Regions from separate parts of the Halobacillus sp. genome, predicted to be linked through region 2. Evidence: predicted binding sites of a transcription regulator. Region 2 holds the regulator's gene; the other holds the start of a gene.
What was found. The regulator CtsR, encoded in region 2, represses protease genes until heat stress. The targets are predictions, from matches to a motif close to ATGGTCAATAAAGGTCAAACA.
Positions count from the first base shown of each region.

Region 1 (15,958 bases), on a different contig from region 2:
ATGTAAGAGGGCACATTTATCCTATTGCGAATCACTCCATGAATTTACATGCAGAAATGGAAGACGGCACCATTGTTACAGGGGAATCGAGCATTCCTAAACAACAGAAAAAAATTAAAAGGGTGTTTGTAAGTCCTACACCTGTTCAGCCGCTTCCGGAAGCTGTGAATGCAATTAAGGAAGCGGATTTAATTGTGATCGCACCTGGGAGTCTCTATACAAGTATTCTTCCTAATATTATTATTCCTGAAATTGGTCAGGCTTTAAGAGATACGAAAGCAAAAGTCACGTATGTCTGTAATGTTATGACCCAAGAAGGGGAAACCTCAGGATATACCGCTGGAGACCACTTGAAGGCGTTATTTGATCACATAGGTCGAGGGGTTATTAACTCGATCGTGGTTCATAACCAGCCGATTGAACAAAAAGTAAAGAAAGCCTACGCGAAAGAAAATGCTGAACCCGTTATTTATGACATAGAGCGTATTAAGTCAATGGGAATTGAAGTAGTGGAAGAAGATATTATAGATGAAAGTCAAGCCATGTTGCGGCATGATACAGATAAGCTTACTCAATTACTGCATTCGATGCTTTAATGGAGGGGCTTTCTGCCAGAGGGAGGTGTCCAGCTGTGTCATTTGCATCAGAGATAAAAAAAGAACTGACCAACGTAGAAGCAGATGCTTGCTGTATGGAGTCAGAATTAGCAGCATTAATTAGAATGAACGGGACTTTTTCTTTTTCCAACCGTCATTATATATTGGATATCCAAACGGAAAATGCAGCCATAGCAAGAAGAACGTATATGCTAATTAAAAAATTGTACCCTTATCCAGTAGAACTGCTGGTTCGAAAAAAAATGCGCTTGAAAAAAAACAATGTGTACATTGTACGTCTTTCTGAAAAGGCTGAGCAGGTGCTGCATGACCTGGAAATCCTGAAAGGTCCCCTGTCTATTAATCCGGAAATTCCTAAAAAGTATTTAAATGATACGTGCTGCAAGCGTGCCTACCTGAGAGGGGCATTTTTAGCAGGTGGTTCGGTCAATAATCCAGAAACCTCCTCCTATCACCTCGAAATTTATTCTTCTGATGAGGAACACAACGAAGCGTTGTGTCAGCTGATGAATAGTTTTGGGCTGCACGCTCGTACCCTGGTAAGAAAAAAAGGGTTTATTACGTATTTAAAAGAAGCCGATAAAATTACTGAACTAATCAGTAATATTGGAGCCCATCAAGCATTATTTAAATTTGAAGATGTACGGATCGTTAGAGATATGAGGAATTCTGTCAATCGTTTAGTGAATTGTGAAACAGCTAATTTAAATAAAACGATAGGAGCAGCATTCCGACAGGTAGAAAATATTAAATTTATTAAGCGCACCGTCGGTCTGGAAGCTTTACCTGATAAGCTTCAGGAAATTGCCTCTTTGCGTTTACAACATCAGGATGTTTCTTTAAAAGAACTTGGGGAATATGTTTCAGGAGCCGCGATAAGCAAATCAGGCATCAACCACCGGCTGCGTAAAATAGATGAATTTGCTGAAAAAGTTCGAAGAGGAGAAGTCACAGAAAACACAAGAAATTAATGTTTCTCCACTTTAATTCATGCTATAATGAACTATAATTAAAAACGCTTTCATTGATCGGGAGCGTTTTCTTTCGGTTTTTATGAATGCGTTTTCGGTGGTGGAATAAGTAAGTAAGGGAGGAGAGAATTCATTGATAGAACGGGATATAAAGATTGAACTAGAAACAGGGTTACAGGCAAGGCCGGCCGCTCAATTTGTTCAACATGCTAATCGCTTCAGCAGTGATATATTTATTGAGAAGGAAAACAAGCGGGTAAATGCCAAAAGCATTATGGGTCTAATGAGTCTTGCAGTGGGTACGGGTGAAAGTATTAAATTGATTGCAGATGGTTCCGATGAGGAAACTGCAATGGAACAGCTTCACGAATTTGTGAAGGAAAAGTAAACCTGTATTTGTGAAAGAATGAACTTAAAAATTAAAATAAGCTCATAAAAAATCCGCTGTGTAAAATACACAGCGGATAAGTATTAGATTAAGATTTCTCCATAACTTTGTCGATCAATCCATAATCTACAGCTTCGTGGGCAGACATGAAGTTATCACGATCAGTATCACGTTCGATCACTTCATAAGGCTGACCTGTACGTTCAGAAAGAATTTTGTTCAATTTCTCGCGCATTTTAATAATACGTTTAGCGTGAATTTCAATATCGGAAGCCTGACCTTGTGTGCCGCCTAGAGGCTGGTGGATCATAACCTCACTATTTGGAAGGGCATAACGCTTGCCTGGTTCACCAGCGTTTAGCAGGAAAGCACCCATTGAAGCTGCCATACCTGTGCAGATGGTAGACACGTTTGGTTTGATAAACTGCATCGTATCATAAATAGCCATACCGGATGTGATCGAACCACCAGGTGAATTAATGTATAGTGAAATATCTTTGTCCGGATCGTCAGCGGCCAAGAATAGCAATTGAGCTACAATGGAGTTGGAAATGTTATCGTCGATCGGGCTGCCAAGCATGATAATCCGGTCTTTCAATAGACGGGAGTATATGTCGTAAGCACGCTCTCCTCGGTTTGTTTGTTCAATAACTGTAGGTACTAAGTTCATTGTGATTTCCTCCTTATCATCACTAGTTATGATGGAATACATTTATCATACAATTAAGGTCAATAAAGGTCAAACAAAAACGATCGACCTTTTTCGTAGAATTCCTTATACCATCATTCCCTAAATATTTTTGGATAAACGTAGAGTGTATGGTTTTTATTACTAAATAAAGATTTATTTTTTATGAAGCTTTCGATAGGATCGTTTAGCTAAAGACTTTGGTTTATGGGAATGGGTGTTGGCAAATCATATAGCAAACGAACTCAGGGTTAGAGATTTCATGTGTCTCATCTCCTCTGTTCCTCTTCCGTGGAAGTTTCTTCGAAGGATTCTAGCAGCTTCTTTGAAATTTCACCTTATTGGATGGGCTGCTCCCAATTCTTAACTTAATTCGCAGGTTGTTGTAGTCACATAATAAAAAAACCTTGCAATATTCAACTATTCTTCATATAATATATATTGCATGTCATTTTGCGCCCGTAGCTCAGTTGGATAGAGCGGTAGATTCCGGTTCTACGTCTGTCGGAGGTTCGAATCCTCTCGGGCGCGCTATTAAATGAAATAATTATTCACAAAAAACGCCTTTCTTTCGGAAAGGCGTTTTTTGTGTTATACTGTTTGTTTAATATATTGAAATATTAATAGCGTTTGTCAAGTTATAAGAGCGAATAACTTAAACAATTGTGAAACAAAATTATACGGATAATCGTAAGTTGTTTGTTATGTCAATGTAATTTTTTTATTTTGGTTTCTATGTTATTATTATTTCATGCACTTGCCGTTTCTTGACGTTTTTGCCAAAGAAAAGGGGTATTTATGACAAACTTAATCCGTTATAAAATGTTGTCGACTGAGCAAATTTCTGAGGACAGACGGATTCACGTGTTCGATATGCAGCATCAGCAAAAGCTATCCTTTAATTATGAATCGTTGAAGCGAACACCTAGGAATAATGCCTATGAACAATTAACCGATTTTTTACAGAAGAGAAAACTGAAAATAGATAATGGCGTTTATGATAATGAAGAGCATGCATCCTGAACTGGTGCATGCTCTTCGTCTATGTATAATAGAGAACGGATTGCTTAATTCGGTTCAGAGCAGGAAAGGAGGAACAGCGTGAACAATATAACCTTATATGTAAAGAAAAGGTGTCCGCTTTGTGAGGAGATCAGTAGTTTAGTTGAGCTGCTCTCCGGGGAATATCAAATTGAGGTGCAAGAAATTGATATTGAGCAAAATGATGGACTAATGAGAAAGTATTTATTTGAAATTCCGGTCCTTGAAGTTAATGGAGTTGAATTAGACTATCGTTCTATTACCTATACAGCTATAGAAGAACGCTTACATTAAAAATTCACTCACTTCTGCTTGCGCCTCCACATTCTCACTGTTAATATTACTAGTGAAAGAGATGTTTTTTTTGCTCCGAGCGGGACATAATGTGACTACCCGGGACGAGATCCGGCCCAATCGATGGTTTTTAACATAAGGGGTTTTTCCATGCGAGACTTAATTGACTTACAAAAAAAACTTTTTCCTGAAGTGGTTGATGTAATGCAGCAACGCTATAAACTTTTGTATTACATCCAGATTATGCAGCCTGTAGGACGTCGTGCTCTGGCGGAAAACGTAGAGTTAGCGGAGCGTACTGTTCGCAGTGAAGTGGACTTCTTAAACAAGCAAGGCTCTGTAGAAATTACTTCCCGCGGAATGCATTTGACCTATGAAGGTCAAAACATTCTGGAGCAATTAGCTGAATTCATTAAAGAAGTTACAGGGATAAAGGTTTTAGAAAAGCAATTAAAGGATAAATTAAACCTAGACTATACTGTGGTTGTTCCTGGTGATAGTGATAACCTTGACTGGGTGAAAAGCGAAATGGGAAAAGCTTGCGTCAATTATTTAAAAGACCAGTTGATCCCCCGCCAAACCATAGGCATTACTGGTGGAACGACTATGGCGGCAGTAGCTGAAATGATGACACCGTTTCAAGGTGCAGATGAATGTCTCTACGTACCTGCACGCGGTGGTCTTGGGGAAAGAGTGGAAAATCAGGCGAATACCATTTGCGCTGAAATGGCTAAAAAAGCCAAAGGGGATTATCGCTTACTTTATGTACCCGATCCTTTAAGTGAGGATTCTTATAAGACCATTATCGAGGAACCCTCTATAAAGGAAGTACTCGAGATTATCCGGAAAGCAGGAATTATTATCCACGGTGTAGGGGATGCTGTAATGATGGCTGAAAGAAGGAAAACTTCTGCCGAACAATTGCGTCTTATTAAAAGTCGTGAAGCCGTGGGAGAAGCCTTTGGTTATTACTTTAATCAAAAAGGTGAAATCGTTCATAAAGTTAGAACGGTGGGGCTTCAGTTAGAAGATCTAAAGCATGCAGAGCATGTGATTGCCGTAGCTGGAGGGCGTTCAAAAGCCCAGGCTATTGCTTCCTATTTTAAGCCGGGACAGAGTAATGTTCTTATCACCGATGAAGGTGCGGCGAAAGAGTTAATAAGGGGAATTTCCCTTTAAATATATAATGCATAGAATCCAAGGAGGAATTTTACATGACTGTAAGAATTGGTATTAACGGTTTTGGCCGTATTGGACGTAACGTTTATCGTGCTGCTTTGAAAAATGAAAGTGTAGAAGTAGTAGCAGTGAACGACTTGACGGATGCTAACATGCTTGCGCACCTGCTTCAGTATGACACGGTTCACGGTACTCTTGATGAAGAAGTTACAACAAACGGGGACAACCTGATCGTTGGCGGTAAAGAAGTTAAAGTTCTTTCCGAAAAAGACCCGGCTCAGCTTGGATGGGGCGACCTTGGTGTAGACGTAGTAATCGAATCTACAGGCCGTTTCACTCAACGTGACGATGCTAAAAAACACTTGGATGCAGGCGCTAAGAAAGTAATCATTTCTGCACCAGCAAAACAAGAAGACCTGACAGTAGTAATGGGTGTTAACGAAGATCAATATGACAAAGATTCTCATCACGTCATTTCTAATGCTTCCTGCACAACAAACTGCCTGGCACCATATGCAAAAGTATTGGATCAAAAATTCGGTCTTAAACGCGGTATGATGACGACTGTTCACTCTTACACGAATGATCAGCAAATTCTTGACCTGCCTCATAAAGACTACCGTCGTGCCCGTGCAGCAGCTCAAAATATTATTCCAACAACAACTGGTGCTGCTCAAGCGGTAGCGAAAGTTCTTCCACAGCTTGATGGTAAGCTAAGCGGAATGGCTATGCGTGTACCAACAGCAAACGTGTCTATTGTAGACTTCGTTGCTGAGCTTGAAAAAGATGTAACAGTTGAAGAAGTAAACGAAGCTCTTAAAGCAGAAGCTGAAGGCGAGCTTAAAGGCATCCTGGGCTACAGTGATGAGCCTCTTGTTTCCTCTGACTATAATGGAAACACGAACTCTTCTGTAATTGATGGTTTGTCCACTCTTGCTCTTGAAAACAATATGGTTAAAGTTGTTTCTTGGTATGACAACGAATTCGGTTATTCCAATCGTTGTGTAGACTTGGCTGTTTATCTTAAAAACCAAGGCTTGTAAGAAGAAACAGATACTGAATAGTATTAACAGTTAGTAAAGGAGGGGGTCTCATGTCCTCCTCCTTTATCCATGTTTTCAGAGATTTTGCTGCTCTAGCGTTTTCACGGGAAACTGAAGTGGAAACGTACATAGAGGCAGGTTAATCTACCCTGAATACAAACCAAGGAGGTTGTCATTTCATGAATAAGCAAACCATTCGTGATGTAGAGGTAAACGGAAAAACTGTATTTTGCCGTGTGGACTTTAATGTTCCTATGAGCGGGGAAGAAGTTACAGACGATACTAGAATTAAAGCGGCTCTTCCAACCATTAAGCATTTGTCTGGGAATGGAGCTAAAGTTATTCTTGCCAGTCACCTTGGTCGACCAAAAGGCGAAGTCGTTAAAGAACTTCGATTAGATCCCGTTGCGAAACGTCTAAGTGATCTGCTTGGACAAACCGTCACGAAAACAGATCAGGTACATGGAGAAGAAGTAAACAAAGCCATTTCTGAAATGGATAACGGCGAAGTTCTTCTAATCGAAAACGTACGTTTCCATCCTGGTGAAGAGAAAAACGATGCGGAATTATCAAAAGCATTCGCTGACATGGCAGACCTTTATGTAAATGATGCCTTCGGTGCTGCTCACCGTGCTCATTCATCGACAGCTGGTGTAGCTGAGCATCTGCCTGCAGTAGCTGGTTTTCTAATGGAAAAAGAAATTAATGTGCTGGGACAAGCACTTTCCGATCCAGATCGCCCGTTCACAGCTATAATTGGCGGGGCTAAAGTAAAAGATAAAATTGGTGTAATCGACAACTTGATTGATAAAGTAGATCATTTAATTATCGGTGGCGGACTTGCTTATACCTTCGTAAAAGCTCAAGGTTACGAAATCGGTAAATCTTTATTAGAGGAAGATAAGATCGAAACAGCGAAAGAGTATATGAAGAAAGCTGAAGAAAAAGGTGTAGATTTCCTTATGCCTGAGGATGTGGTGGTTGCAGATGACTTTTCTGATTCAGCGAACACCGAAATAGTATCCATTGACAATATCCCAGCTGACTGGGAAGCTCTTGACATTGGTCCGAAAACAAGAGAGAAATATGCTGAAGTAATCAAAAATTCCAAACTGGTAATCTGGAATGGACCAATGGGCGTATTTGAACTTGAAACGTTTGCGAATGGAACAAAAGCTGTAGCGAATGCTCTGTCTGAAACCAAGGGTTACACGGTTATCGGTGGTGGAGATTCTGCAGCAGCAGTAGAGAAATTCGGCTATGCAGACGATATGGATCATGTATCAACTGGAGGCGGAGCTTCCCTTGAATTTATGGAAGGCAAAGAGCTTCCAGGTGTCGCATTGCTAAACGATAAATAAAGGAGAGGTGAAGAAGACATGCGTAAACAAGTGATTGCAGGAAATTGGAAAATGAACAAAACTCACCGCGAAGCGGAAGATTTTATTCAAACGACAAAGAATGAGGTCCCATCTTCTGATAAAGTGGAATCCGTTGTATGTGCCCCGTTCCCGTTTCTTCAGAAATTAGTAGAAGAAACTGAAGGGACCAGCTTAAAGATTGGCGCTCAAAATATGCACTTTGAAGAAAGTGGTGCATTCACAGGGGAAGTAAGCCCTGTAATGCTTAAAGAACTTGGTGTCACGTATGTAGTTCTCGGCCACTCTGAGCGTCGTGAAGTATTTAAAGAAACTGATGAAGATATAAATAAGAAAGTTCACGCTGCGTTTAAACATGGACTTACTCCCATTATCTGTGTAGGGGAAACGCTTGATCAGCGTGAAGCAGATCAAACTATGAATCATGTAGAATCTCAAGTTAAAAAAGCTCTTGAAGGACTTACAAACGAGCAATGTGCCGATGTCATTATCGCATATGAGCCGATCTGGGCTATTGGTACAGGCCGTACGGCTACTGCAGAACAAGCTAATGAAGTCTGTGCTCACATTCGTGAAACGGTCAGCAACTATGTAAATGCGGATGCTGCTGATGCAGTACGTATTCAATATGGCGGCAGTGTAAAGCCTGCTAATGTTGATGAAATGCTTTCCCAGTCTGATATTGACGGAGCATTAGTTGGAGGAGCGAGCCTTGAAGCAGACTCTTTCTTAAAACTTGTGGAGGCAGGTAAACATGAGTAATCATGATTTAGCAGCTTTAATTATTCTCGACGGGTATGCCCTGCGGGATGAAGAAAAAGGCAACGCAGTTAAACAAGCGAATACACCTAATTTCGACCGCTATTGGAACCAGTTTCCTCACGCTCAGCTAATTGCTTGCGGGGAAGCTGTTGGTCTTCCAGAGGGACAGATGGGGAATTCAGAAGTCGGGCACCTGAACATCGGGGCTGGACGTGTGGTTTATCAAAGTCTTACTCGTATTAACCTTTCCATTCGCGAGGGTGAGTTTTACGAGAATGAAGTCTTGCTAAACGCAGTAAGAAATGCTAAAGCGAAAAATAAAGCCCTTCATATTTTCGGGTTATTATCGGATGGTGGGATTCACAGCCATATTGACCACATGTTCGCAACACTTAATCTAGCCAAAAATGAAGGCGTTGAAGAGGTTTATATTCATGCCTTCCTTGATGGACGTGATGTGGGACAGCAATCCGCCAAGACCTATATTCAACAAACATTGGATAAAGTAGAAGAAATTGGTGTTGGTAAGCTGGCGACGATCTCAGGGCGCTATTATGCCATGGACCGTGATAACCGCTGGGAAAGAGTGAAGCTGGCTTATGATGCTATTGCTTATGGTAAAGGTCATAAGTATGAGGACCCTCTTCAGGCAGTAGAAGACTCCTATCAGAAAGAAGTCTATGATGAATTTGTCGAACCAGTAGTCCTAACAGATGAGAACGGTGAGGCTAAAGGTACAGTAAACGATGAAGATTCCATTATATTCTTCAACTTCCGTCCTGACCGTGCAATTCAACTATCTAAAACGTTCGCTAATGATGACTTTGATGGTTACGATAGAGGCGAAGATGCTCCGAAGAACACCTACTTTGTAGGAATGACTCAATATAGCGATGCAGTTAACAGCAAGATCGCTTTTCCACCAAAAGATCTTAAAAATACAGTTGGAGAAGTACTAGCGAATAACAATAAGAAACAGCTGCGCATTGCTGAAACGGAGAAGTATCCGCACGTAACCTTCTTTATGAGCGGCGGCCGTGAAAATGAATTTGATGGAGAAGAACGGATCCTCATTGATTCACCAAAAGTAGCGACATATGATCTGCAGCCTGAAATGAGTGCTTATGAAGTTACAGACGCCCTTTTAGGCGAGTTAGATGCTGAAAAGCACAATGCAATTATCCTGAATTTCGCTAACCCGGATATGGTTGGGCACTCCGGCATGCTTGAGCCGACCATTAAAGCTATTGAAGCTGTGGATGAATGCTTAGGTAAGATTGTAGACAAGATCCATGAAAAAGGCGGTCATGCAATTATTACAGCAGACCATGGTAATTCAGATGAAGTGACGACTCCGGATGGAGATGCTATGACTGCACACACTACTAACCCAGTACCTGTAATTGTTACTAAAGAAGGTGCTGAGCTTCGCACAGAAGGAGTACTGGGAGATTTGTCTCCAACCCTTCTGGAGTTATTAAACATTGAACAGCCTGAAGAAATGACAGGTCAGTCATTAATTAAAAAATAAGGGAGAGAATTTAAATGCCATTTATTACAGACGTTTACGCACGTGAAGTATTAGACTCTCGCGGTAATCCAACTGTTGAAGTTGAAATTTATACAGAATCCGGCGCATTTGGTACGGCACTTGTACCAAGCGGAGCTTCTACTGGTGAATATGAAGCTGTAGAACTTCGTGACGGTGACAAGGATCGTTATCTTGGAAAAGGTGTAGAAAAAGCAGTGGAGAACGTGAACGAGAAAATTGCTCCTAACCTGCTTGGAATGGACGTTACTCAACAAGTGATTATTGATCAAATGATGATCGAGCTTGATGGTACTGAAAATAAGGGAGAACTAGGTGCTAACGCTATTCTTGGTGTATCAATGGCTGTAGCTCATGCAGCAGCTGACGTGGTAGGTCTTCCACTATACAAATATCTTGGAGGCTTCACGGCCAACACACTTCCTACTCCAATGATGAATATCCTAAACGGTGGAGAGCATGCGGATAACAACGTAGATATTCAAGAATTTATGATTATGCCTGTTGGTGCTCCGACCTTTAAAGAAGCTCTTCGCATGGGTGCAGAGATCTTCCACTCTCTTAAGAAAGTGCTTAAGAACAAAGGATATAATACAGGTGTTGGTGATGAAGGCGGGTTTGCTCCAAGCCTTAAATCCAATGAAGAAGCCCTTTCCACTATTATTGAAGCGATTGAAGAAGCAGGATACAAACCTGATTCAGAAGTTAAGCTTGCAATGGACGTAGCGTCTTCTGAAATTTATGAAGATGGCAAGTACAACTTGAAAGGCGAAGGCGTTGAACGTACTTCTGAAGAAATGGTTGACTGGTATGAAGAGCTTGTAAACAAATACCCGATCGTATCCATTGAAGATGGACTTGACGAAAACGACTGGGAAGGAACCAAGCTGCTTACCGATCGAATTGGCGACCGTGTACAACTCGTAGGTGACGACTTGTTTGTTACAAACACTGAAAAACTTGGACGTGCCATTGAACAGGGTGTAGGTAATTCTATCCTTATTAAAGTGAACCAAATCGGAACGCTCACGGAAACATTCCAGGCGATTGAAATGGCCAAGCGAGCAGGTTATACAGCTGTTATTTCCCACCGTTCTGGCGAGACCGAAGATGCCACAATTGCTGATATTGCCGTAGCTACAAACGCAGGGCAAATCAAGACAGGTGCTCCGTCCCGTACAGACCGTGTAGCGAAATATAATCAGCTTCTTCGTATTGAAGACCAGCTGTTTGGAACTGCTGAGTACGCAGGTGGAAAAGCATTCTACAACTTGAATAAATAATTTTAACTCAAGCCTCTCTGATTATTCAGAGAGGCTTTTTTCTGTGATATGATGGTTAATAGTCAGCGAAGAGTAGGAGACATTAAACGATGCGGCGATTTTTAAAAATAATTTCAATTCTTATAGTTGTGTATGCTATTTACACAGGATATAGCTTATGGACATACGGGGAAGAGGAGAATATACCTGATGCAGATGCTGCCATAGTACTTGGTGCTGCGCAATGGAATGGAGAGCCAAGTCCTGTATTTAAGGGACGCTTAAAGCAAGCTCTCGAACTCTATAAGGATGATAAAGTGGATTATCTAATATTTACCGGGGGCGGAAGTCAAAAAGCGGCAGCCTCAGAAGCTGAAGTAGGCAAAGAATATGCGGTAAAGAATGGAATACCAAAGGAAGCAATTTTAATTGAAAAACATTCGCTTGTAACGAAAGAAAATCTAATTAATGCAAAGAAAGTAGCTTCTCGTAAAGGAATTGATTCCTATCTGCTTGTAAGTGATCAATTTCATCTTAAGAGAGCTGCGGGAGAGGCTGAAAGTCAGGGGATGGATGTTACGGGTGTACCCACACAATATTCAGCTTATGAGACACTTAAAACGAAAGTACCGTTCTTTTTAAGAGAGTGGGCGTACTTGATGGGATATCAAATTACAAACTTGTTTCCTTAAAGGAAGGCTCTATTTAATGTCTTATACTAAGAGTCCTAATGTTCAATATATGAACCACATTTCACAGTGTCTAAAAAAGAAGGGGGGATGGCATGGAGTTGGTAGAAGCTATTAAGAATCGGCGGTCCATTCACGATTTTAAGCAAGAAGAAGTACCTGTAGGTTTGTTAAAAGAAATATTCACATCCGCTTCATGGGCCCCGACTCACCGTATGAAAGAGCCGTGGAACATTTATATGTTTCAGGAAGAAGGTAAACAAGTGTATGCTAATCTAGTTTTACAAAGTTATACAAGAAAGGGCTTCTTTGAAGGATATAGCAAGGAAAAATCTCAACGGATGAAGCAGGGGATTCATGAGTTTCTAGAGAATATCCCTCACCACGCTTTAATTTTCATGGAAAAGGACGCAAATGAGCACAAATACGAAGAGGATTATGCAGCCGTCTGCGCTTTTATCCAGAATGTTCAGTTGCTGGCCTGGGAAAAAGGGATCGGAGGATTGTGGACCACTAGTCCCTACTTACATGATGCAGAATTCATAAAAGGTGTCGGCCTTAATCCAGTCTTACATAAATTGATAGGAGTCATTCAAATGGGGTATCCGGAGAAAGTGCCAAAAGCTAAGCCCAGGACTTCTATGGAAGACAAATATACGTTATTTAATTACAATTTTACAAATAGGGTCTATTAAAGGATATTCTTGATTTCTTATAAGAGACTTATTAAGCTAAAGAGCCGGATTGTTGAAGACTCAGTTCCGAGATGTTTTGTAGAGAAAGGGGCTCCAGGGGAACGACTCGCTTTCCGCGGGCATGCGCTGAGTCTCCTCAGGCTGACTCCTTCCGGGGCCTCACCTGACATGTTCATCCCGCAGGAGTCTTCGCCGGTCCATTTCGCCCCTTTGCGATCATGGAGAGCTCGAAATCCTTTACGTAAAGGCCTTCATATGAGGAAGAATAACCTATATGATCAACGCTGAGTACCGAGTCTCTTCAGGGTATAAACGCCGCTATAGAAGCATTTAAGCCGATTTAAGGTTCCCACTTTTTTCTACTGGCAGGGTCCGTTCACATGAAATGGCTGGGGTGGCGGAGGAAACGACGAGACTCCCGGAGCGACCGAGCATAGGTCGTAACTTATAGCGGGTGGGATGCCCGTCGAGAAAGAACTAGCCATTCACTCGTAGCGAGTCTTTGTGGGCAGATGGTGACATCTGCCTTTAAGCGTAGACAGCTAGATAATGGGCCGTAAGCCAGAGGGTTGAAGGGAAAAAAGCTTCGAAATTCGTCTAGTTTAGGAAGGCTGATGCGCTCGGGAGCGCAGAAAGCCACAGAGTTACAGATCGCAAAATGGCAAGAGAGTAACTCCTTCCTCGGAGTCGATGACCTCGGCACGTTAGACATTGATAAGTTACGGCAACTCGGGAGATCCTTTAGGTCTCGAAAAGAGTAATGACTGACAAACGATAATAAAGTGAGGACTGTCAAATGCCTAAAGGAAGTCGGATAGCGGCGTAGTACCTGAGAAGTCGGGTAATGCTGACGGAGGAAAGGCCGCTACCCGTCATCAACCTTTGAAGAGAAACATTTACTACACACTGAGGTGGAATTTGAAATGGAAACGAAACTGACAAGGATAAGAGAATTAGCGCAGGCTCACTCAGACATGAAGTTCACGGCGCTCGTTCATTTACTTAATGAGGATAATCTCAAACAATGTCACAGGGAACTTCCTAATGGAAAAGCCACCGGCTTGAACGGGGTGACCAAAGAGGCCTATGATGCCAAACTAGATGATAACATCCAAAACCTCGTAGCGCGCATGAAGAAGAAAGCCTATCGCCCGGTTCCGGTCCGGCGGACCTATATAGATAAAGCCGGTTCGAAGAAGAAGCGCCCCTTAGGCATCCCGGACCATGAAGACAAAATTGTTCAACGCGGCATCGCGAAGATTCTGAATGCGATTTATGAACAGGACTTCCTTGACTGTTCGTTTGGCTTCCGTCCCAACCGGAACGGTCATGATGCATTAAAGATTCTAAACGTATATCTGGAAAAGCGCCTCATCAACTACGTGGTGGACGCAGATATTAAGGGATTCTTTGATCATGTGGACCATGAATGGATGATGACGTTTCTCAAACACCGGATCAACGATCCGAATCTCCTCCGAATCATCGCCCGCTTTCTAAAGGGCGGATACATGGAGGAAGGGAAGTATATTCATACAGACCAAGGAACCCCACAAGGCGGGATTATTTCGCCCATTCTCGCGAATGTTTATCTTCATTACGTCCTGGATTTATGGTTCGATGTCTATCGCCAACGATGCAAAGGACACGCGTACATGGTGCGTTATGCCGATGACTTTGTGTGCTGTTTTCAGTACAAAAGTGAGGCCGAAGGATTCTATACCGCCCTCGTCCAACGGTTGCGCAAGTTCAATCTGAAAATCGCCGAAGATAAAACCAACATCTTACCCTTCGGTCGGTATGCCGAGAAAGATAGCCAACGAGAGGGTCGTAAGAAACCCTCGACCTTTGACTTTCTTGGCTTTACGCATTACTGCGGGAAAAGCCGGAAAGGGAACTTTCGTGTGAAGCGCAAAAGCAGCCGTAAGAAAGTCGGGGCGAAGCTGAAGAAGCAGAAAGACTGGCTGAAAGCTCATCGGACGACGGATATTAAAGTCATCATGGCTCGCCTTCGGCGATCGCTTCACGGCTACTACAATTATTATTGTATCACCGATAATCTAAAGTCAGTCGATACCTTTCTTGACATTGTGAAACGCCTCCTCTTTAAGTGGATGAATCGTCGAAGTCAAAGGAAATCGTTTCGCTGGGATCAATTCAACTTATTCCTCGAAAAGTACCCTTTACCTCGACCACGCCTTAAAGTGAATATCTATGATTTGAGAGAGCACATCAACTATATTCTCTGAATGGTGATGGGAAGAGCCGTGTGCGGTAATACCGCTCGCACGGTTCTGTGAGGAGTGAGGAACTTTCACATCAAGTGAAAGGCTCCCGCTTACTCGACCGGGAGAAGGAGCTAGACGAGACCCCACAAGGAGTGTTAACGACTGAGGAGGCTTGCCAGTTCCCCCGCAGGAAAGCGAGTTGTTTCCGCAGCCTCCCTTATCAAATTTTCGGCAACGGATCCAAATTATCTCGAAACTGAGTCTTACAGTAACCGGCCCTATTGCTTAATAAGCTGTATATAAAAAGCAGCAATAATTGAGATAATAAAAGCAGTGTCCCCATTCATGGGAGACACTGCTTTTTGTTTATTGCTGGTACGTTTCGTATGGTTTAATCATGGCGTGAATGGTTTCCGTATAAGGCATGGACAAACCGACTTCACTTCCAAGTCTTAAAGCTCCACCATGGAGATGTTCTACTTCAAGCGGCAGACCCTTTCTCCGGTCCTGATGCATGGAAGAAGTCATGTCATGATCAAGTTTACGTAAATTTTCAAACGCTTTCGCCGCCTGCTCATCTGTTAAGCTTACCTGGTGAGCATTAGCAAGTTCTTTCATTTCAAATAGAACATGTTCCGCAATACGTAAAGTCTGAGGATAGGATCGGATTTCTCCGATTGGTTGGTTTACAGCCGTCGTAATACCTGAAAAAGCAGAAATGAACATATACTTTTTCCACATATCTTCTAAAATATTGGGGCTTATGCTTCCGTTAAGGTTAGCCTGATTACAAGCGAAAGCAAGTTCTTCACATATGGATTGCTGGGAAGGGTGCAATGGTCCGAACACAAGGTCGTGAAATTCGCTGGAATGTACAACGTGTCCTTTTTCATCAAGCGTTGCGATAATATAGGAAAGTCCGCCGATCACGGCTTCTTCACCCAGTTCTTTCTGAAGAATACTAATATGCTCCATACCATTTAGTACTGGGAAAACCTTGGCTCCCTTTTGAACCAACTGCTTCAGCCAATCCAGGGTCCCATGAAGATGATAGCCTTTGACAGCAAGGAAGACTAAGTCAGCATCTTCAATTTCTTCAGGATCTCTGGCAATGACCGGCTCGGGAACGGTATAGTCTCCCATTTTACTATGTAACTGTAATCCGTGTTCCTC
Region 1 covers NZ_JBAPTY010000057.1:13,148-29,105, reverse strand. Annotated here, with positions in the region: gene WAM07_RS02830 (gluconeogenesis factor YvcK family protein) at 1-596, shown strand, start outside; gene whiA (DNA-binding protein WhiA) at 632-1,588, shown strand; gene WAM07_RS02820 (HPr family phosphocarrier protein) at 1,722-1,976, shown strand; gene clpP (ATP-dependent Clp endopeptidase proteolytic subunit ClpP) at 2,065-2,688, opposite strand; tRNA gene WAM07_RS02810 (tRNA-Arg) at 3,120-3,195, shown strand; gene WAM07_RS02805 (hypothetical protein) at 3,463-3,687, shown strand; gene WAM07_RS02800 (glutaredoxin family protein) at 3,766-3,999, shown strand; gene WAM07_RS02795 (sugar-binding transcriptional regulator) at 4,150-5,178, shown strand; gene gap (type I glyceraldehyde-3-phosphate dehydrogenase) at 5,214-6,221, shown strand; gene WAM07_RS02785 (phosphoglycerate kinase) at 6,401-7,582, shown strand; gene tpiA (triose-phosphate isomerase) at 7,601-8,362, shown strand; gene gpmI (2,3-bisphosphoglycerate-independent phosphoglycerate mutase) at 8,355-9,893, shown strand; gene eno (phosphopyruvate hydratase) at 9,908-11,194, shown strand; gene WAM07_RS02765 (YdcF family protein) at 11,284-11,865, shown strand; gene WAM07_RS02760 (nitroreductase family protein) at 11,958-12,557, shown strand; gene ltrA (group II intron reverse transcriptase/maturase) at 13,481-14,806, shown strand; gene WAM07_RS02750 (ketopantoate reductase family protein) at 15,152-15,958, opposite strand, start outside.
Region 1: a site for CtsR is predicted at 2,702-2,722, ahead of clpP (ATP-dependent Clp endopeptidase proteolytic subunit ClpP). Genes of this name have one in related genera too.

Region 2 (15,958 bases):
AAGAGGTCACACCTGTTCCCATGCCGAACACAGAAGTTAAGCTCTTCAGCGCCGATGGTAGTCGGGTCGATCCCCGTGAGAGTAGGACGCCGCCACGTTAATATGAAAACCAGAAGTTTGTACTTCTGGTTTTTTCTGTATTTAAAAGTTAATGAACAGGAGGACCGTTTATGGAATGGGGCAATTTCTTTGACGATGATTTTCTTACATTTACTACAAGAATCGTAATTGCCTTGCTATTAGCTGGGCTGATTGGGTTCGAAAGGGAGTTAAACAATCATTCCGCAGGATTTAGGACTCATATTTTAGTCGGTGTAGGCTCCTGTTTGATGATGCTGCTATCCTTATATGGTTTTGAATCTTACGTGGATGAATTTGAAAATGTACGATTTGATCCAGCGCGCATACCTTCTTATGTGATCAGTGGTATTGGCTTCTTAGGTGCAGGAACAATTATCGTCAATGGCTTAACTATTAGAGGTCTTACTACTGCTGCTTCGATATGGACAGTAGCAGGGATAGGGTTAGTGGTCGGTGCCGGTATGTATGATGTCGCCATCTTAGCTACTATTATCGTATTGTTAAGTTTAGTTCTATTAAATAAACTTGAAAAAGAAAATTTTAATAAGAAGAAGCCATATATCTTTCAACTAAAGGTAAGACCTGATGTTAAATTGCAATCGATCACTGCGATATTTGATGAAAAAGAACTGAGGATTAAAGGAATTAATATTAAGAAACAAGAGCAAGGCCATAACAAACTGATTATTGAAATAGATAAAGGTCAAAAATACAACCGTACTGAATTAATCGAACAGCTTTCCCGTAACGAGGAAGTCCTTCAGATCAATCATAAATTCTAAAACCATGCCAAAATTCGGCATGGTTTTTTGTTTTAGCAGAAAAGAAATTAGGGAATCATGAATGTGTATGTGATCCCAACATTTTAGTTGCGTAACTCATAAAATTGAGTATAATAAAATTAAAGTCAAAGATAGTCAAAGTCAAAAGAGGAGGAGGGAAAATGAGGAATATCTCTGATGTAATAGAGGAATATTTGAAAGAGGTTCTGAATAAGAACCAGCAAAAGACAATTGAAATTAAGCGCAGTGAAATAGCTGATCAATTTCAATGTGTGCCTTCTCAGATTAATTATGTGATTAAAACTCGATTTACTGTGGAAAAAGGTTATATAGTAGAAAGTAAGCGTGGCGGTGGCGGATATATTCGTATTAGCCGTATCCAGCATCGCAAGGAATCGGATATGATTGAAGAGATTGTTGACATGATTAATCCCCTCGTTTCTCAAACAGCAGCTACGGATGTGATTGAGAGGTTATTAGAGAGTGGAATTATCACAGAGAGGGAAGCAAAACTTATGGGAAGCATTATTGACCGTGAAGTCCTCACGTTCCCTCTTCCTCTGCGTGATGAAGTCCGTTCTCGAATGATGACGGCTATGCTCTTCACTCTAAAGTATAAAAGCTGAATTGGAAGGGAGAGAGCGTTATGGAATGCCAGGAGTGTCACCAAAGGAAAGCTACGGTACATTTAACTCAGGTAATTAATGGTCAAAAAACAGAAGTTCACGTTTGTGAACATTGTGCTAAAGATAAAGGTTATATGAGTTACGGAGAAGAAAATTTTTCTCTCAGTAACCTTTTGTCAGGACTATTCCATTCTGAAAGTCCATCTACTTTTAAAGGAAAACAAGCTCACACCCAGCAGCAAACTCCTCAGTTGCAATGCCCTACCTGCGGAATGACTTATCAGGAATTTGCGCGAATTGGGAAATTTGGGTGCGGGAATTGTTATGAAACATTTGACGAACGCTTGAACCCTGTTTTGAGAAGGGTTCACAGCGGAAATACTACTCATGACGGTAAGATTCCAAAGCGTGAAGGCGGCCAACTTCATTTAAAAAGAGAGCTGGATGAACACAAATCTAATCTTCGACAATTAATTGAGCAGGAAGAATTCGAGGAAGCAGCGAAAGTTAGAGATAAGATCCGAACTTTGGAAAACCGATTTCATGAGGAGGAGGATGGTGAGCAATAATGTCATTGCAGCAATTTATGAATGAGGCTCTTAGTCCTTGGATGAAGCAGGATGGGCCTGACAGTGATATTGTATTAAGCAGCCGCATTCGACTGGCTCGAAATTTTTCCAGTTCTCCATTCCCGTTGATCGCTTCTGATGAGACTTTGGAAAAAGTTCTGGATTTCTTTAAAGAGGAATATAAAGGTCAATCCTTCCGCGATTACAAAGGCTTTGAGATAGTCCAAATGAATGATCTTGAGCCTGTGGAAAAAAGGGTGCTGGTTGAAAAGCATCTTATTAGTCCACATTTGGCGGAGAAACCTAAGCATTCAGCTGCTTTGATATCAGAAAATGAGCAGGTTTCCATTATGATTAACGAGGAAGACCACATACGATTGCAGTTGTATTTTCCTGGTTTTCAATTGGATAGAGCTCTGGAACAGGCCTCCCAGCTGGATGATTGGCTTGAAGAAAAAATCAACTATGCTTTTGACGAAAAAAGAGGTTATTTAACAGCCTGTCCAACTAATGTCGGCACGGGCATGAGGGCTTCCGTGATGATGCACCTTCCTGCCTTATCCATGACCCAGCAAATTAATCATATGACCCCGGCAATTAACCAGCTTGGACTTGTTGTTAGAGGAATATACGGTGAAGGAAGCGAGGCTCTTGGAAACATCTATCAGATTTCCAACCAGATTACGCTTGGAAAATCAGAGCAGGACATTGTAGAAGATCTGCATAGTGTAGTAAAACAATTAATTGATCAGGAAAGACGAGCCCGTGAGGCGTTAATAAGCCGATCAGGAGTTCAACTGGAGGATCGTATATTTCGCTCTTACGGTGTTTTAAAGCACAGCCGTATCATAGAGTCTAAAGAGGCTGCCAAGTGTTTATCTGATTTGAGGCTTGGAATTGATCTTAAACTTATTGACCATATTCCAAGAACTATTTTAAATGAGCTGATGATTTTAACTCAGCCCGGGTTTTTGCAACAATATGCTAAAGCCTCTCTAAATCCAGATGAGCGTGATGTACGCAGAGCTTCACTAATTAGAGAACGACTTCAATTAGAAAATGAAGAATAAACGTTAGGAGGGAATGTCCATGATGTTTGGGCGTTTTACAGAAAGAGCTCAGAAAGTACTTGCACTTGCACAAGAAGAAGCTGTTCGTTTAGGACACAATAACATCGGCACAGAGCATATTCTGCTTGGTTTAGTAAGTGAAGGAGAAGGAATAGCGGCTAAATCATTAACCGCATTAGGTCTGGAAGCTTCAAAAATTCAGCAGGAAGTAGAAAAACTGATTGGAAAAGGGGAGAAGGTTTCCCAAACCATTCACTATACTCCCCGCGCCAAGAAAGTTATCGAATTATCCATGGATGAAGCACGTAAACTTGGTCATTCATATGTAGGAACAGAACACATTCTTCTCGGCTTAATCCGTGAAGGAGAAGGGGTAGCTGCCCGAGTGCTTAATAACCTCGGTGTAAGTCTGAATAAAGCACGTCAGCAAGTGTTGCAGCTTCTTGGCAATAATGAGTCCACCGGCGGTCAAAATCGTCGTGGAGGCGGCTCTGGAGGCCAGGCAGCCAGTGCGAATACACCAACCCTTGACTCGCTGGCTCGAGACTTAACGACAATTGCTAAAGAAGGCAATATAGATCCCGTTATTGGAAGAGGCAAAGAGATTGAACGAGTTATTCAGGTTCTCAGCCGTCGTACCAAAAATAATCCGGTACTTGTAGGTGAACCTGGTGTAGGTAAAACAGCCATCGCAGAGGGTCTTGCCCAGCAGATTATAAATAATGAAATACCTGAGATTCTTCGTGATAAACGGGTAATGACCCTGGATATGGGAACCGTGGTTGCGGGCACAAAATACCGCGGTGAATTCGAAGACCGTTTGAAAAAAGTGATGGAAGAAATTCGCCAGGCCGGTAATATCATTCTATTTATTGATGAGCTGCATACCTTAATTGGTGCAGGTGGTGCAGAAGGCGCCATTGACGCTTCCAACATTCTGAAGCCGTCACTTGCCCGTGGAGAACTACAATGTATCGGTGCAACTACTATTGATGAATATCGTAAGTATATTGAAAAAGATGCTGCACTTGAACGTCGTTTCCAGCCTATCCAAGTAGATGAACCAACCTTGGATGAATCAGTGCAAATCCTTCAAGGTCTGCGGGATCGTTATGAAGCACACCACAGAGTAACTATACCGGATGACTCTATTGAGTCTGCTGTTCGTTTTTCAGACCGTTATATTACAGATCGTTTCCTTCCAGACAAAGCGATCGATCTAATTGATGAAGCAGCATCAAAAGTTCGTCTGCGTTCTTATACAGCTCCGCCGAACCTAAAAGAACTTGAACAAAAGCTTGAAGAAGTTCGTAAGGAAAAAGATGCAGCTGTTCAAAGCCAGGAATTTGAAAAAGCGGCTTCTCTGAGAGACAGTGAACAGCGTTTACGCGATGAACTGGAAGAAACGAAAGATGAATGGAAAGAAAAACAAGGGCAAGAGGATTCAGAAGTTACGGTAGAAGATATTGCTTCTGTCGTATCCACTTGGACTGGAGTTCCTGTATCCAAAATGACGAAAGATGAAAGTGAACGTCTTCTTCAACTGGAAGACACGCTTCATAACCGTGTTATTGGCCAGGACGAAGCTGTTAAATCAATATCTAAAGCTATTCGTCGTGCAAGGGCAGGTCTAAAAGATCCGAAACGCCCAATTGGTTCCTTCATTTTCCTAGGACCAACCGGAGTAGGTAAAACTGAATTGGCTCGTGCGCTGGCAGAAAGCATGTTTGGTGAAGAGGACGCTATGATCCGTATAGACATGTCTGAATATATGGAAAAACACAGCACCTCCAGACTGGTAGGTTCGCCTCCTGGCTATGTAGGTTACGAAGAGGGCGGTCAACTGACTGAAAAAGTCCGTAACAAACCGTACTCTGTTGTACTCTTAGACGAAGTAGAAAAAGCACACCCTGAAGTATTTAACATTCTGCTTCAAGTGTTGGAAGATGGCCGTTTAACCGATTCTAAAGGACGCGTGGTAGACTTCCGTAACACCGTTCTGATTATGACCTCAAACGTAGGTGCACAGGAGCTGAAAAGTAATAAATACGTTGGCTTCAGCATGGATGACTCGAATCAGAGCTATAAAGACATGAAATCTAAAGTTACGGATGAACTGAAGAAAGCGTTCCGTCCAGAATTCCTAAACCGTATTGATGAAACCATAGTTTTCCATTCACTAGAAAGAAAACACATGAAAGACATTGTAACTTTGATGGCAGAAGAGTTGAGAAAACGTCTGCAGGAGCAGGAAATCAACTTCACCTTATCTGATAAAGCTATTGAGCATATTGCAGAAACAGGATTCGACCCTGAATACGGAGCACGCCCACTGCGCCGCTCTATTCAGAAAAACGTTGAAGATCTTCTATCTGAAGAGTTGCTAAAAGAGAATATTGCTAAAGGTCAATCCGTGAAAATTGACTTGAATGACAATAATGAATTCGTCGTTTATACGGAACAGGAATCTACAAACTAAATAAATCATAGCTATTAAGTGCTAAATTTAAAAATCGGAAGGCGTTTGCCTTCCGGTTTTTTTCTTATTCCTATATGCTTTTAGTAAGAGGAAATTAATCTAATTGATATGACTGTGAAACTTTTTCACAATCATAATCGTATAAACTAAAGGGAAGGGGCGTTTAATCTTGGCAAAAAGAAAGACAAAGTTTGTTTGCCAGGAATGTGGTTATGAAACAGCGAAATGGATGGGCAAATGTCCAGGGTGTCAACAATGGAATACGCTTGTTGAAGAAGTGAGTGCTCCAAGTACAAATTCCCGCCATGTGTTTCAGACTAGTTCCACTTCCACAAAAACAAAACCAGAAAAGATAAATTCCATAAAATCAGAGAAAGAACCGCGTCTCCCCACTGATATGCCAGAGTTTAACCGTGTACTTGGAGGAGGAATCGTAGCCGGATCCCTGGTTTTAATTGGCGGAGATCCGGGGATAGGGAAATCAACATTATTACTTCAGGTATCGGCTCAGATTGCCAATAAAGATAAGCCTGTTCTTTATATATCTGGTGAAGAGTCTTCAAGACAGACAAAGTTAAGGGCAGAGCGGTTAAATATAACCTCAGATGAACTCTATGTATTATCTGAAACAAATTTGCAGGATGTCATTAACCAAATTGAAGCTATAGAGCCAGAATTTGTTGTGATTGATTCCATTCAGACCATTTTCAAGGAAGATGTCACATCTGCTCCAGGGAGCGTATCTCAAGTAAGGGAATGCACCAGTCAATTAATGAGAATAGCCAAAAACAAAGGTATTCCAATTTTTATTGTAGGGCATGTTACTAAGGAAGGTTCTATAGCGGGACCTAGACTTCTTGAGCATATGGTGGACGCTGTTTTATATTTCGAAGGGGAAAGACACCATACGTTCCGAATACTCAGAAGTGTAAAAAACCGTTTTGGAAGTACACACGAGATGGGCATTTTTGAAATGAAAGAACAAGGTTTAGTCGAGGTATTAAACCCATCTGAAATTTTTCTGGAAGAAAGGTCTCAGGGAGCGGCAGGTTCCGTTGTAGTTGCATCTATGGAAGGTACACGTCCTGTACTCGTAGAAATACAGTCTCTAATATCTCCTACTGCCTACGGAAATCCAAGAAGAATGGCTACGGGGCTGGATAACAACCGTGTCCCATTACTCATGGCCGTTTTAGAAAAGCGGGCTGGTCTCCTCTTACAAAATCAGGATGCTTATGTGAAAGTAGCAGGGGGAGTGAAGCTGGATGAGCCTGCGATCGATTTGGCGGTTGCCTTAAGCATTGCTTCGAGCTTTAGAGATCAAGTTTCTAAGGCTGAAGATGTAGTGGTTGGAGAAGTCGGCCTGACAGGAGAGGTTCGCCGTGTTGCTCGTATTGAACAACGTGTGCAGGAAGCTGCAAAGTTAGGGTTCAAGCGTGTAATTATTCCTAAGAAAAACCTGGATGGATGGAAGCCTTCTTCTTCGATCGAAGTGATAGGGGTAAGTACGGTACAGGAAGCTATGAAGGTTACATTGGGGGACGCATAAATGGAATGGCATGATATGAAAGAGAATGGAATTGGAGAAATTTTGAAGCTTGTGGCTCCAGGCACGCCGCTTCGTGATGGTATCGACAATGTGCTGCGGGCTAATACGGGAGGATTAATCGTCCTTGGTTATGATGAGGTCATTCGGGATTTGGTGGATGGCGGATTTAATATACAATCTGATTTCACCCCCGCCCACTTATATGAGCTGGCTAAGATGGACGGAGCCCTAATTCTAAACGATGAAGCTACCAAAATACTTTATGCGAATGCGCAGCTGATGCCCGACCCGGATATTCTCTCTACAGAAACTGGGATGCGCCATCGGACGGCTGAGCGTGTAGCGAAGCAGACAGGATCCTTAGTTATTGCCATATCACAGCGGAGAAATGTTATCACCCTGTATAAAGGGTCTCTGCGGTATTCATTGAAGGACATTGGCGTAATATTAACAAAAGCTAATCAGGCAATTCAGACGTTGGAGAAATACAAAAATGTACTGGATCAGTCCATAACCAACCTCGGTGCAATGGAATTTGAAAACATGGTTTCCTTTTCTGAAGTCATTCAAGTGGTGCATCGGGTGGAAATGGTGCTTCGTACGAAAACAGAAATTCTCAACTATGTGAATGAACTCGGAACAGAAGGACGTTTAATTCAACTGCAGATGACAGAACTGGTATCAAATATTGAAGAAGAGGCTGCTTTACTCTTGAAAGATTACAGTAAGCGTCCAGACTACGAACCATACTATATTCTAAGAAAAATGCAGGAAGTAACAAATCCGGAGTTGTTGTCAGATGAACAGGTGCTCAAGCTGTTAGGGTATTCTCCTAATACGAAGATGTCGGATCCGCTTCACCCTAGAGGTTACAGGATTTTAAGCCGTATTCCCCGTCTTCCGCCTTTAATTATTGAGCATTTAGTAGAAAAGTTTGGAACCCTGGACGATATGATTCAGGCTTCTCAAAAGGATCTGGTAGGTGTAGATGGTGTAGGAGAGATAAGGGCGACGAAAATCCGGGATGGTTTAGAACGGATCCAGGAGCAGCTATTTGTAGATCGCCATATATGATTCTATTGACTTATTTACTATGAATATGATATGATAAATCGTTTCGGATATTGACTTTTTTTGGAAACTATGCTATTTTATAAAGCATCATTCCTCTTATTACACGGTTATTAGGTGTGAGGTTTGGTCATACTGTGAGTGAGGAGGTGGATACAAGTGCTTAAACGAATTGTACAGTTGTTTATTGTCATAACCGGTGGAACGATCGGTTACCTCTATTTTCCAGAATTGTTTACAGCCATGGGACTCACTTGGCAGAATTGGATGCAAGCAGTTTTAGGGGCCGTACTTGGAGCACTTATTTTATTTTTATTAACATTTTGGATCGTGGATTATATAGTAGATTTTCTTAGATGGATTGAGGATACTTTGGTCCGGGCGCCTGTCGCCGATCTATTATTCGGCAGCCTTGGGTTAATTGTTGGTCTGATCGTTGCCTATCTAGTCAATATCCCGGTGCAAGATATTCAAATTCAAGTGGTTAATCAGGTGGTGCCGATTTTCTTAACCTTTTTACTGGGTTACTTCGGTTTCCAGGTGGGATTCAAACGGAAGGACGAGTTCCTCAATATGGTTTCGAAAAAAGAAAAAGCCGATGAAGGAGCTTCTTCATCTCCTGCGCCTGCAGGAGTAGACAGTTCATTAATTCCAAAAGAAAAAATTCTGGATACGAGCGTGATTATTGATGGCCGTATTGCAGATATTTGTGAGACTCATTTCCTTGAAGGCACAATTGTGATTCCTCAGTTCGTCCTGGAAGAGCTACAGCATATTGCAGATTCTTCTGATGGATTGAAAAGGAACCGCGGTCGGCGCGGACTTGATATTTTGAACCGTCTTCAGAAAGACCTCCCAGTCAATGTGGAAATCTATGAGGGAGATTTTGAAGATATTCAGGAAGTGGATAGTAAACTGGTTAAACTGGCTAAGGTTATGAATGGAATTGTTGTTACGAATGACTTTAATTTAAATAAAGTATGTGAATTTCAAAATGTCCAAGTATTGAATATTAACGACCTTGCCAATGCAGTGAAACCAGTCGTACTTCCTGGTGAAGAAATGAGTATTCAGGTGATCAAAGATGGCAAGGAACAAAATCAGGGTGTAGCCTATTTAGATGATGGCACGATGATCGTAGTAGAAGAAGGAAAAAGTTATATTGGAAAGACAATTGAAGTGGTCGTTACCAGCGTCCTTCAGACATCTGCCGGACGAATGATCTTTGCTAAACCGAAATCACTTGAAAAAGCCCTTTAAAAACGGTATAAACAAATAGAGACTAACAAAAGTGATAACCGGTGAGTTATCGCTTTTGTTATTTACAGAGATAGTTATAGTGGTTATTTTATGGTTTAAACCAGTTTAGGATGGATACTATGATAAATTATACGGCAGTGGTACTTGCAGCAGGACAGGGCAAGCGCATGCTGGCTGGTAAAAATAAGCAGTTTCTAAAAATAGAAGATCAACCGTTAATATTACATACACTCTCCGTTTTTGCTAAAGACGAATGGTGTTCTGAAATCGTTCTAGTGACTAATCCAAAGGAAAGACAACAGATGGAAGAACTCCTTCAAGCGTTTTCTTTAAATAAAGAGATTCAGCTGGTAGATGGGGGAGCAGAGAGGCAGGATAGTGTGTTTGCGGGATTAAAGGCCGTAATTAATACCACTCTGCCCGTGTTTATCCATGACGGAGCACGTCCATTTGTGAAACAAGAGCTCTTGCACGAATTGGCGGAGCGTACGATTGAAAAGCATGCCGCTCTACTAGCGGTCCCTGTAACGGATACGATCAAACAGAAGAATGATCAATTACTGAGCACATTGGACCGAAAGACTCTATGGGCAGCCCAGACACCCCAAAGCTTCACTTTTTCGTTGATCTATAAAGCGCATCAAAAAGCACAGGAGAGCGGATACTATGGGACGGATGATGCTTCCTTAGTCGAGATCCTGGGAGAAGAAGTGGCTATTGTCGAGGGAAGCTATGATAACATCAAACTAACGACGCCAGAGGACTTACATAAAGCAGAGTCTTATATACAAAACCAGCGTAAAGGAAAGGAAGTGGAGAATCCTATGTTCCGAATTGGTCAAGGTTTTGATGTACACCAACTGACGGAAGGACGTAAATGCATCATTGGGGGAGTTGAGATTCCTCACGAAAAAGGACTTCTTGGGCACTCGGATGCTGATGTTCTTCTTCATACCATTGCCGATGCCTGTTTAGGTGCAATTGGAGAAGGAGATATCGGCAAACACTTTCCTGATACAGATCCTGAATATAAGAACGCCGATTCTGGTATGCTTCTGCAGCATGTCTGGAAATTTGTAAAAGCCCAGGGGTATGAACTCGGAAATGTCGATTGTACGGTCATTGCGCAAGCCCCTAAAATGGCTCCCTATATTGAGGAGATCCGTGAGAGTATAGCTTCTTTATTGGACGCGGAGACGAAACAGATTAATGTAAAAGCTACTACCACTGAAAAACTAGGTTTTACTGGAAGGAAGGAAGGAATCGCGGCTCAAGCCGTCGTTCTTTTGCAAAAAGATCAACAAGCCTGACAAAAAAATGATAAAATAAAACTGGAAAAAAGGAACGGTAACGAAAGGAGTACAATTATGTCGAATGAAGTTCGAGTACGTTATGCACCCAGCCCGACCGGCCATCTTCACATTGGGAACGCAAGAACGGCCCTGTTCAACTATTTGTTTGCAAGAAATGCGGGAGGAAAAATGGTGATCCGCATTGAGGATACAGATGAAAAGCGAAATGTAGAAGGCGGAGAACAAAGTCAACTTAACTATTTACGCTGGCTTGGAATTGATTGGGATGAAAGCCCGGATAAGGGCGGGGAATATGGACCTTATCGCCAAATGGAGCGCCTGGATCTTTACCAAAAATATGTAGATGATCTGCTTGAGCGCGGCCTGGCATATAAATGTTATATGACAGCAGAAGAGCTGGAAGCAGAACGAGAAGCACAAATTGCACGTGGAGAAGCACCAAAGTATTCAGGGGCTCATCGTGACTTAAGCCAGGAGCAGATTGAACAGTTTGAGGCAGAGGGACGCGAACCAAGTATTCGCCTGCGTGTACCGGAAAACCATACGTACACGTTTAACGATATCGTCCGTGAAAACATCACGTTCGAATCCGGTGATTTTGGGGACTGGGTTATTGTAAAGAAAAGCGGAACACCAACCTACAACTTTGCCGTTGCTGTAGATGATTATCTAATGGCTATCACTCATGTACTACGCGGGGAAGAGCACATCTCAAACACACCTAAGCAAATGATGGTATATGAAGCTTTTGGATGGGAGCCGCCTAAGTTTGGGCATATGACACTCATTCTGAATGAAAATCGTAAAAAGCTAAGCAAGCGTGATGAACACATTCTGCAGTTCATTGAGCAGTATAAGAATTTAGGGTATCTACCAGAATCATTATTTAATTTTATTACGTTGCTTGGCTGGTCACCGGTAGGCGAAGAGGAAATCTTCACTCAGGATAAACTGATTGAAATATTCGATGCGGAACGTCTCTCTACTTCACCAGCGGTTTTTGACCCTGCAAAACTGAAGTGGATGAACAACCAGTATATTAAATCAGCTGAGTTTGATCGTGTAGTAGATTTAACTCTCCCTCATCTCATCGAAGCGGGACGTGTTTCAGAGAATATGAGTACTTCCGACCGGGAGTGGGTTCATGAATTAATTGCTCTCTACCAGGAACAATTGGATTATGGCGCGCAAATTGTAGAGCTTACGGAATTATTCTTCAAACAAGAAATACAATATGATGAGAACGCTATGGAAGTGCTGGAAGGCGAGCAAGTGCCGGAAGTGCTTGATACGTTCAAGAAAAAGCTGAATGAACTGGAAGAATTCACACCAGAAGCGATCAAGAAACAGGTCAAAGCTGTACAGAAAGAAACCGGCCATAAAGGGAAGAAGCTTTTCATGCCAATTCGTGTAGCTACTACCGGCCAAACACACGGTCCTGAACTGCCCAACGCTATTCACCTGCTTGGTCTGGAAACCGTCAATGTCCGTCTGGATGATGTATTAAATAAGCTTCAAGGCTAAACTTTTCACAAATGACCTCTTATGTCATATAGTAGAGATACCAATAAGAAACGTTGATGAGGAGAAGTAGAAGAGGTTTCCCATACACAGAGAAAATCACCCCCCGGCTGAAAGTGATTATTTGGGACCGCTTTGAAATGCACCTCTGAGTCTTCTGCCGAAACAAGTAGGCTGAAGCGGTTACCTTCCGTTAGCAAGGCTGAAGAGGGGAATCAATTTTTCCCAAGCAGAGTGGAACCACGCGGAACGCGTCTCTGTGCCATTAGGGCACGGAGGCGCGTTTTTTGTAGCTTGATTCCCACTATTGGTTAACAAAGGAGGAGAGCAAATGGGGCTTTTTAAGATGTTTAAGGAAGATGTGGATGTCGTTTTTGATCAAGATCCTGCTGCTCGTTCTTACGTTGAAGTCATTTTAACGTATTCAGGATTGCACTCTATCTGGGCCCACCGGATTGCCCACGCATTCTATAAAAAGAAATTTTTCTTTCTGGCCAGAGTGATTTCCCAATTAAGCCGCTTCTTTACCGGGATAGAAATTCACCCCGGGGCCAAAATCGGCCGCCGTTTCTTCATTGATCACGGGATGGGAGTGGTCATAGGGGAAACCTGTGAAATAGGAGATAATGTTACTTTGTTTCAAGGCGTCACGCTCGGCGGTACAGGTAAGGAAAAAGGGAAGCGTCACCCAACATTACTGGATAATTCCCTGGTAGCTACAGGAGCCAAGGTTCTGGGATCTATCACAATTGGAGAAAATTCTAAAGTAGGGGCGGGATCAGTCGTCCTCCATGATGTGCCTCACAATTCAACCGTAGTTGGAATACCGGGCCACGTGGTCGTGCAGGACGGGAAGAAAGTACAGCAGAAAGATCTCGATCATCATAAGCTGCCCGATCCGGTTTATGATCGTATCAACCAGTTAGAAAAGGAGATTAAGCAGTTACAAGAGGAAGTAAAAGAAGCTAAAGGAGTGAACTAGCATGAGTATTCATATATATAACACGCTGACAAGAAAAAAAGAACCATTCCGGCCTTTGGAAGAGGGTAAAGTAAAGATGTATGTGTGCGGCCCAACGGTTTATAACTATATCCATATTGGCAATGCCCGCCCTGCTATTGTTTTTGATACGGTACGCAGATATTTCGAATATCGTGGCTACGACGTACACTACGTGCTGAACTTTACAGATGTAGATGACAAACTTATCAAAGCGGCTAATGAGTTAGGGGAAGAGGTTCCTGACATTGCCAACCGTTTTATAGATGCCTATAAAGAAGATGTAGGCGCACTTGGCGTAAAAGAAGCGGTGGACCATCCGCGCGTAACTGAAAACATGGAGGAAATCATTGATTTTGTAAAAGGGCTGATTGATAAAGGGTACGCCTATGAAGCAAAAGGGGATGTGTATTTCAGAACTCGCTCCTTTGATAATTATGGGAAGCTTTCCCATCAGTCCGTTAATGAACTGAGATCTGGTGCTCGCATAGAGGTGGGAGACAAAAAGGAAGACCCGCTTGATTTTACACTATGGAAGGAAGCCAAGCCAGACGAAATATCATGGGAAAGTCCTTGGGGGAATGGACGTCCGGGGTGGCACATTGAATGTTCCGCTATGGCTAAAAAGTATTTAGGGGAGACCATCGATATTCATGCCGGCGGCCAAGATTTAACTTTCCCTCACCACGAAAATGAAATCGCCCAGTCAGAAGCACATAATGACCAGTCGTTTGCGCGTTACTGGATGCACAACGGGTATATTAATATTGAAAATGAAAAGATGTCTAAATCCCTTGGGAATTTCATTCTTGCTCACGATCTTGTGAAAAAGCATGACCCTCAGGTTATTCGCTTCTTTATGCTCAGTGTTCAATACCGTCACCCTATTAATTTCAGTGATGAATTATTAAAAGGTGCGAAAAGCAGTTTTGACCGGATTCGTAATGCATATGAAAATTTAAAGCATCGTAAATCTGCCAGCATGAACCTTCAAAATGATTCGGATCGCTGGATTAAGGAAATAGAAGCTCACAAGGAGCAGTTTATTCAAGAAATGGATGATGATTTTAATACGGCAAACGCCATTTCTGTTTTATTTGACCTTACCAAATCAGCTAATCTTTACCTTCAGGAAGAACAAACCCATACAATTGTGCTTGAGGCTTATGAAGATACGTTGAAAGAACTGATGATGGTACTTGGTCTTGAGATTGAAACCCAGTCAGAATTGCTGGATGAAGAGGTCGATGCGCTGATTGAAGAACGGAAGCAGGCAAGAAAAGATCGTAATTTTGAAAGAGCCGATCAGATACGTGATGAGTTAAAAGACAGAAATATTATGTTGGAAGACACTTCCCAGGGTACACGCTGGAAGCGAGGCTGATCCCATGACCATGAACGATGTGAAACAAATGAAAAGCCTGGCGCTTGCCTACATGGGAGACTCTGTCTATGAGTTGTATGTAAGGAAGCACCTTTTAGAAAGTGGAAAAATACAACCTCAACGGCTGCATAAAGCAGCCGTGAAATTCGTATCTGCTGTTTCCCAGGCGAGGGCGGTAGGCCACTGGCAGGAAGAAGATTTATTGACAGAAGAAGAACAAGCCGTGCTAAGACGAGGGAGAAATGCCAAGTCTGGGTCTGTACCTAAGAGCACCAATGTACAAACTTATCGTTATTCGACTGGCTTTGAAGCGGTTCTTGGTTTTCTTTATTTATCTGGAAAGACCGAGCGGCTGGAAGATTTAATCGAACAGACGATCCAATTTGTAGAAGAAAGGGGTGGAGATGATGAATAACGAATGGATTATAGGAAAGAACCCAGTGCAGGAAGCCCTGAAATCAGGAAGAGCTATTAATAAAGTGATAGTGTCCGAGCAGCTTCAACACCAGGCCTATAAAAAACTGGAACAGGCAGCTAAAGAGAATGGGGTCATTGTACAGAAAGTCCCGAAAAAGAAGATTGATCAGCTCGTCGAGGGCAATCATCAGGGTGTAGCGGCTTCGGTGGCCGCTTATGAATACAGTGACCTTGAGGATTTGTTTGCTAAAGCTGAAGAAAAAGGGGAACCGCCTTTTTTCATCATTTGCGATGAAATCGAAGATCCTCATAATCTGGGGTCGATTTTAAGAACTGCGGATGCGAGCGGAGCACACGGCGTGATTATACCAAAACGACGCTCAGTGGCTCTTACCTCTACGGTGGCTAAAACGTCTACCGGAGCTATTGAGTATATTCCGGTAGCTAGAGTAACCAATCTTGCGAGAACGATCGACGAATTGAAAGAAAGGTTTGTGTGGGTCGTCGGAACAGACGCAGATGGTACGGAAGATTACCGACGGCTGGATGGAAATATGCCGATCGCGCTTGTGATTGGAAGCGAGGGGCGAGGAATGAGCCGTCTGACAAAAGACAAATGTGATTGGACCGTAAGTCTTCCCATGGCTGGTAAAGTGACCTCTCTGAATGCATCCGTTGCTGCTTCTTTATTAATGTACGAAGTGTATAGAAAGCGCCGCCCTGTCGGTGAGTAATAATGAATGTTCTAATAGTGGATGGCTACAACATGATTGGGGCCTGGCCGGAATTGAAAAGATTAAAAGAACAAGATTTTGGTCAGGCAAGGGATCTTTTAA
Region 2 covers NZ_JBAPTY010000167.1:32-15,989, forward strand. Annotated here, with positions in the region: rRNA gene rrf (5S ribosomal RNA) at 1-98, shown strand, start outside; gene WAM07_RS07380 (MgtC/SapB family protein) at 171-863, shown strand; gene WAM07_RS07385 (CtsR family transcriptional regulator) at 1,025-1,489, shown strand; gene WAM07_RS07390 (UvrB/UvrC motif-containing protein) at 1,510-2,058, shown strand; gene WAM07_RS07395 (protein arginine kinase) at 2,058-3,128, shown strand; gene clpC (ATP-dependent protease ATP-binding subunit ClpC) at 3,148-5,607, shown strand; gene radA (DNA repair protein RadA) at 5,777-7,156, shown strand; gene disA (DNA integrity scanning diadenylate cyclase DisA) at 7,157-8,230, shown strand; gene WAM07_RS07415 (PIN/TRAM domain-containing protein) at 8,387-9,487, shown strand; gene WAM07_RS07420 (bifunctional 2-C-methyl-D-erythritol 4-phosphate cytidylyltransferase/2-C-methyl-D-erythritol 2,4-cyclodiphosphate synthase) at 9,607-10,797, shown strand; gene gltX (glutamate--tRNA ligase) at 10,855-12,324, shown strand; T-box leader at 12,369-12,583, shown strand; gene cysE (serine O-acetyltransferase) at 12,653-13,303, shown strand; gene cysS (cysteine--tRNA ligase) at 13,305-14,705, shown strand; gene WAM07_RS07440 (Mini-ribonuclease 3) at 14,710-15,120, shown strand; gene rlmB (23S rRNA (guanosine(2251)-2'-O)-methyltransferase RlmB) at 15,113-15,856, shown strand; gene WAM07_RS07450 (NYN domain-containing protein) at 15,859-15,958, shown strand, end outside.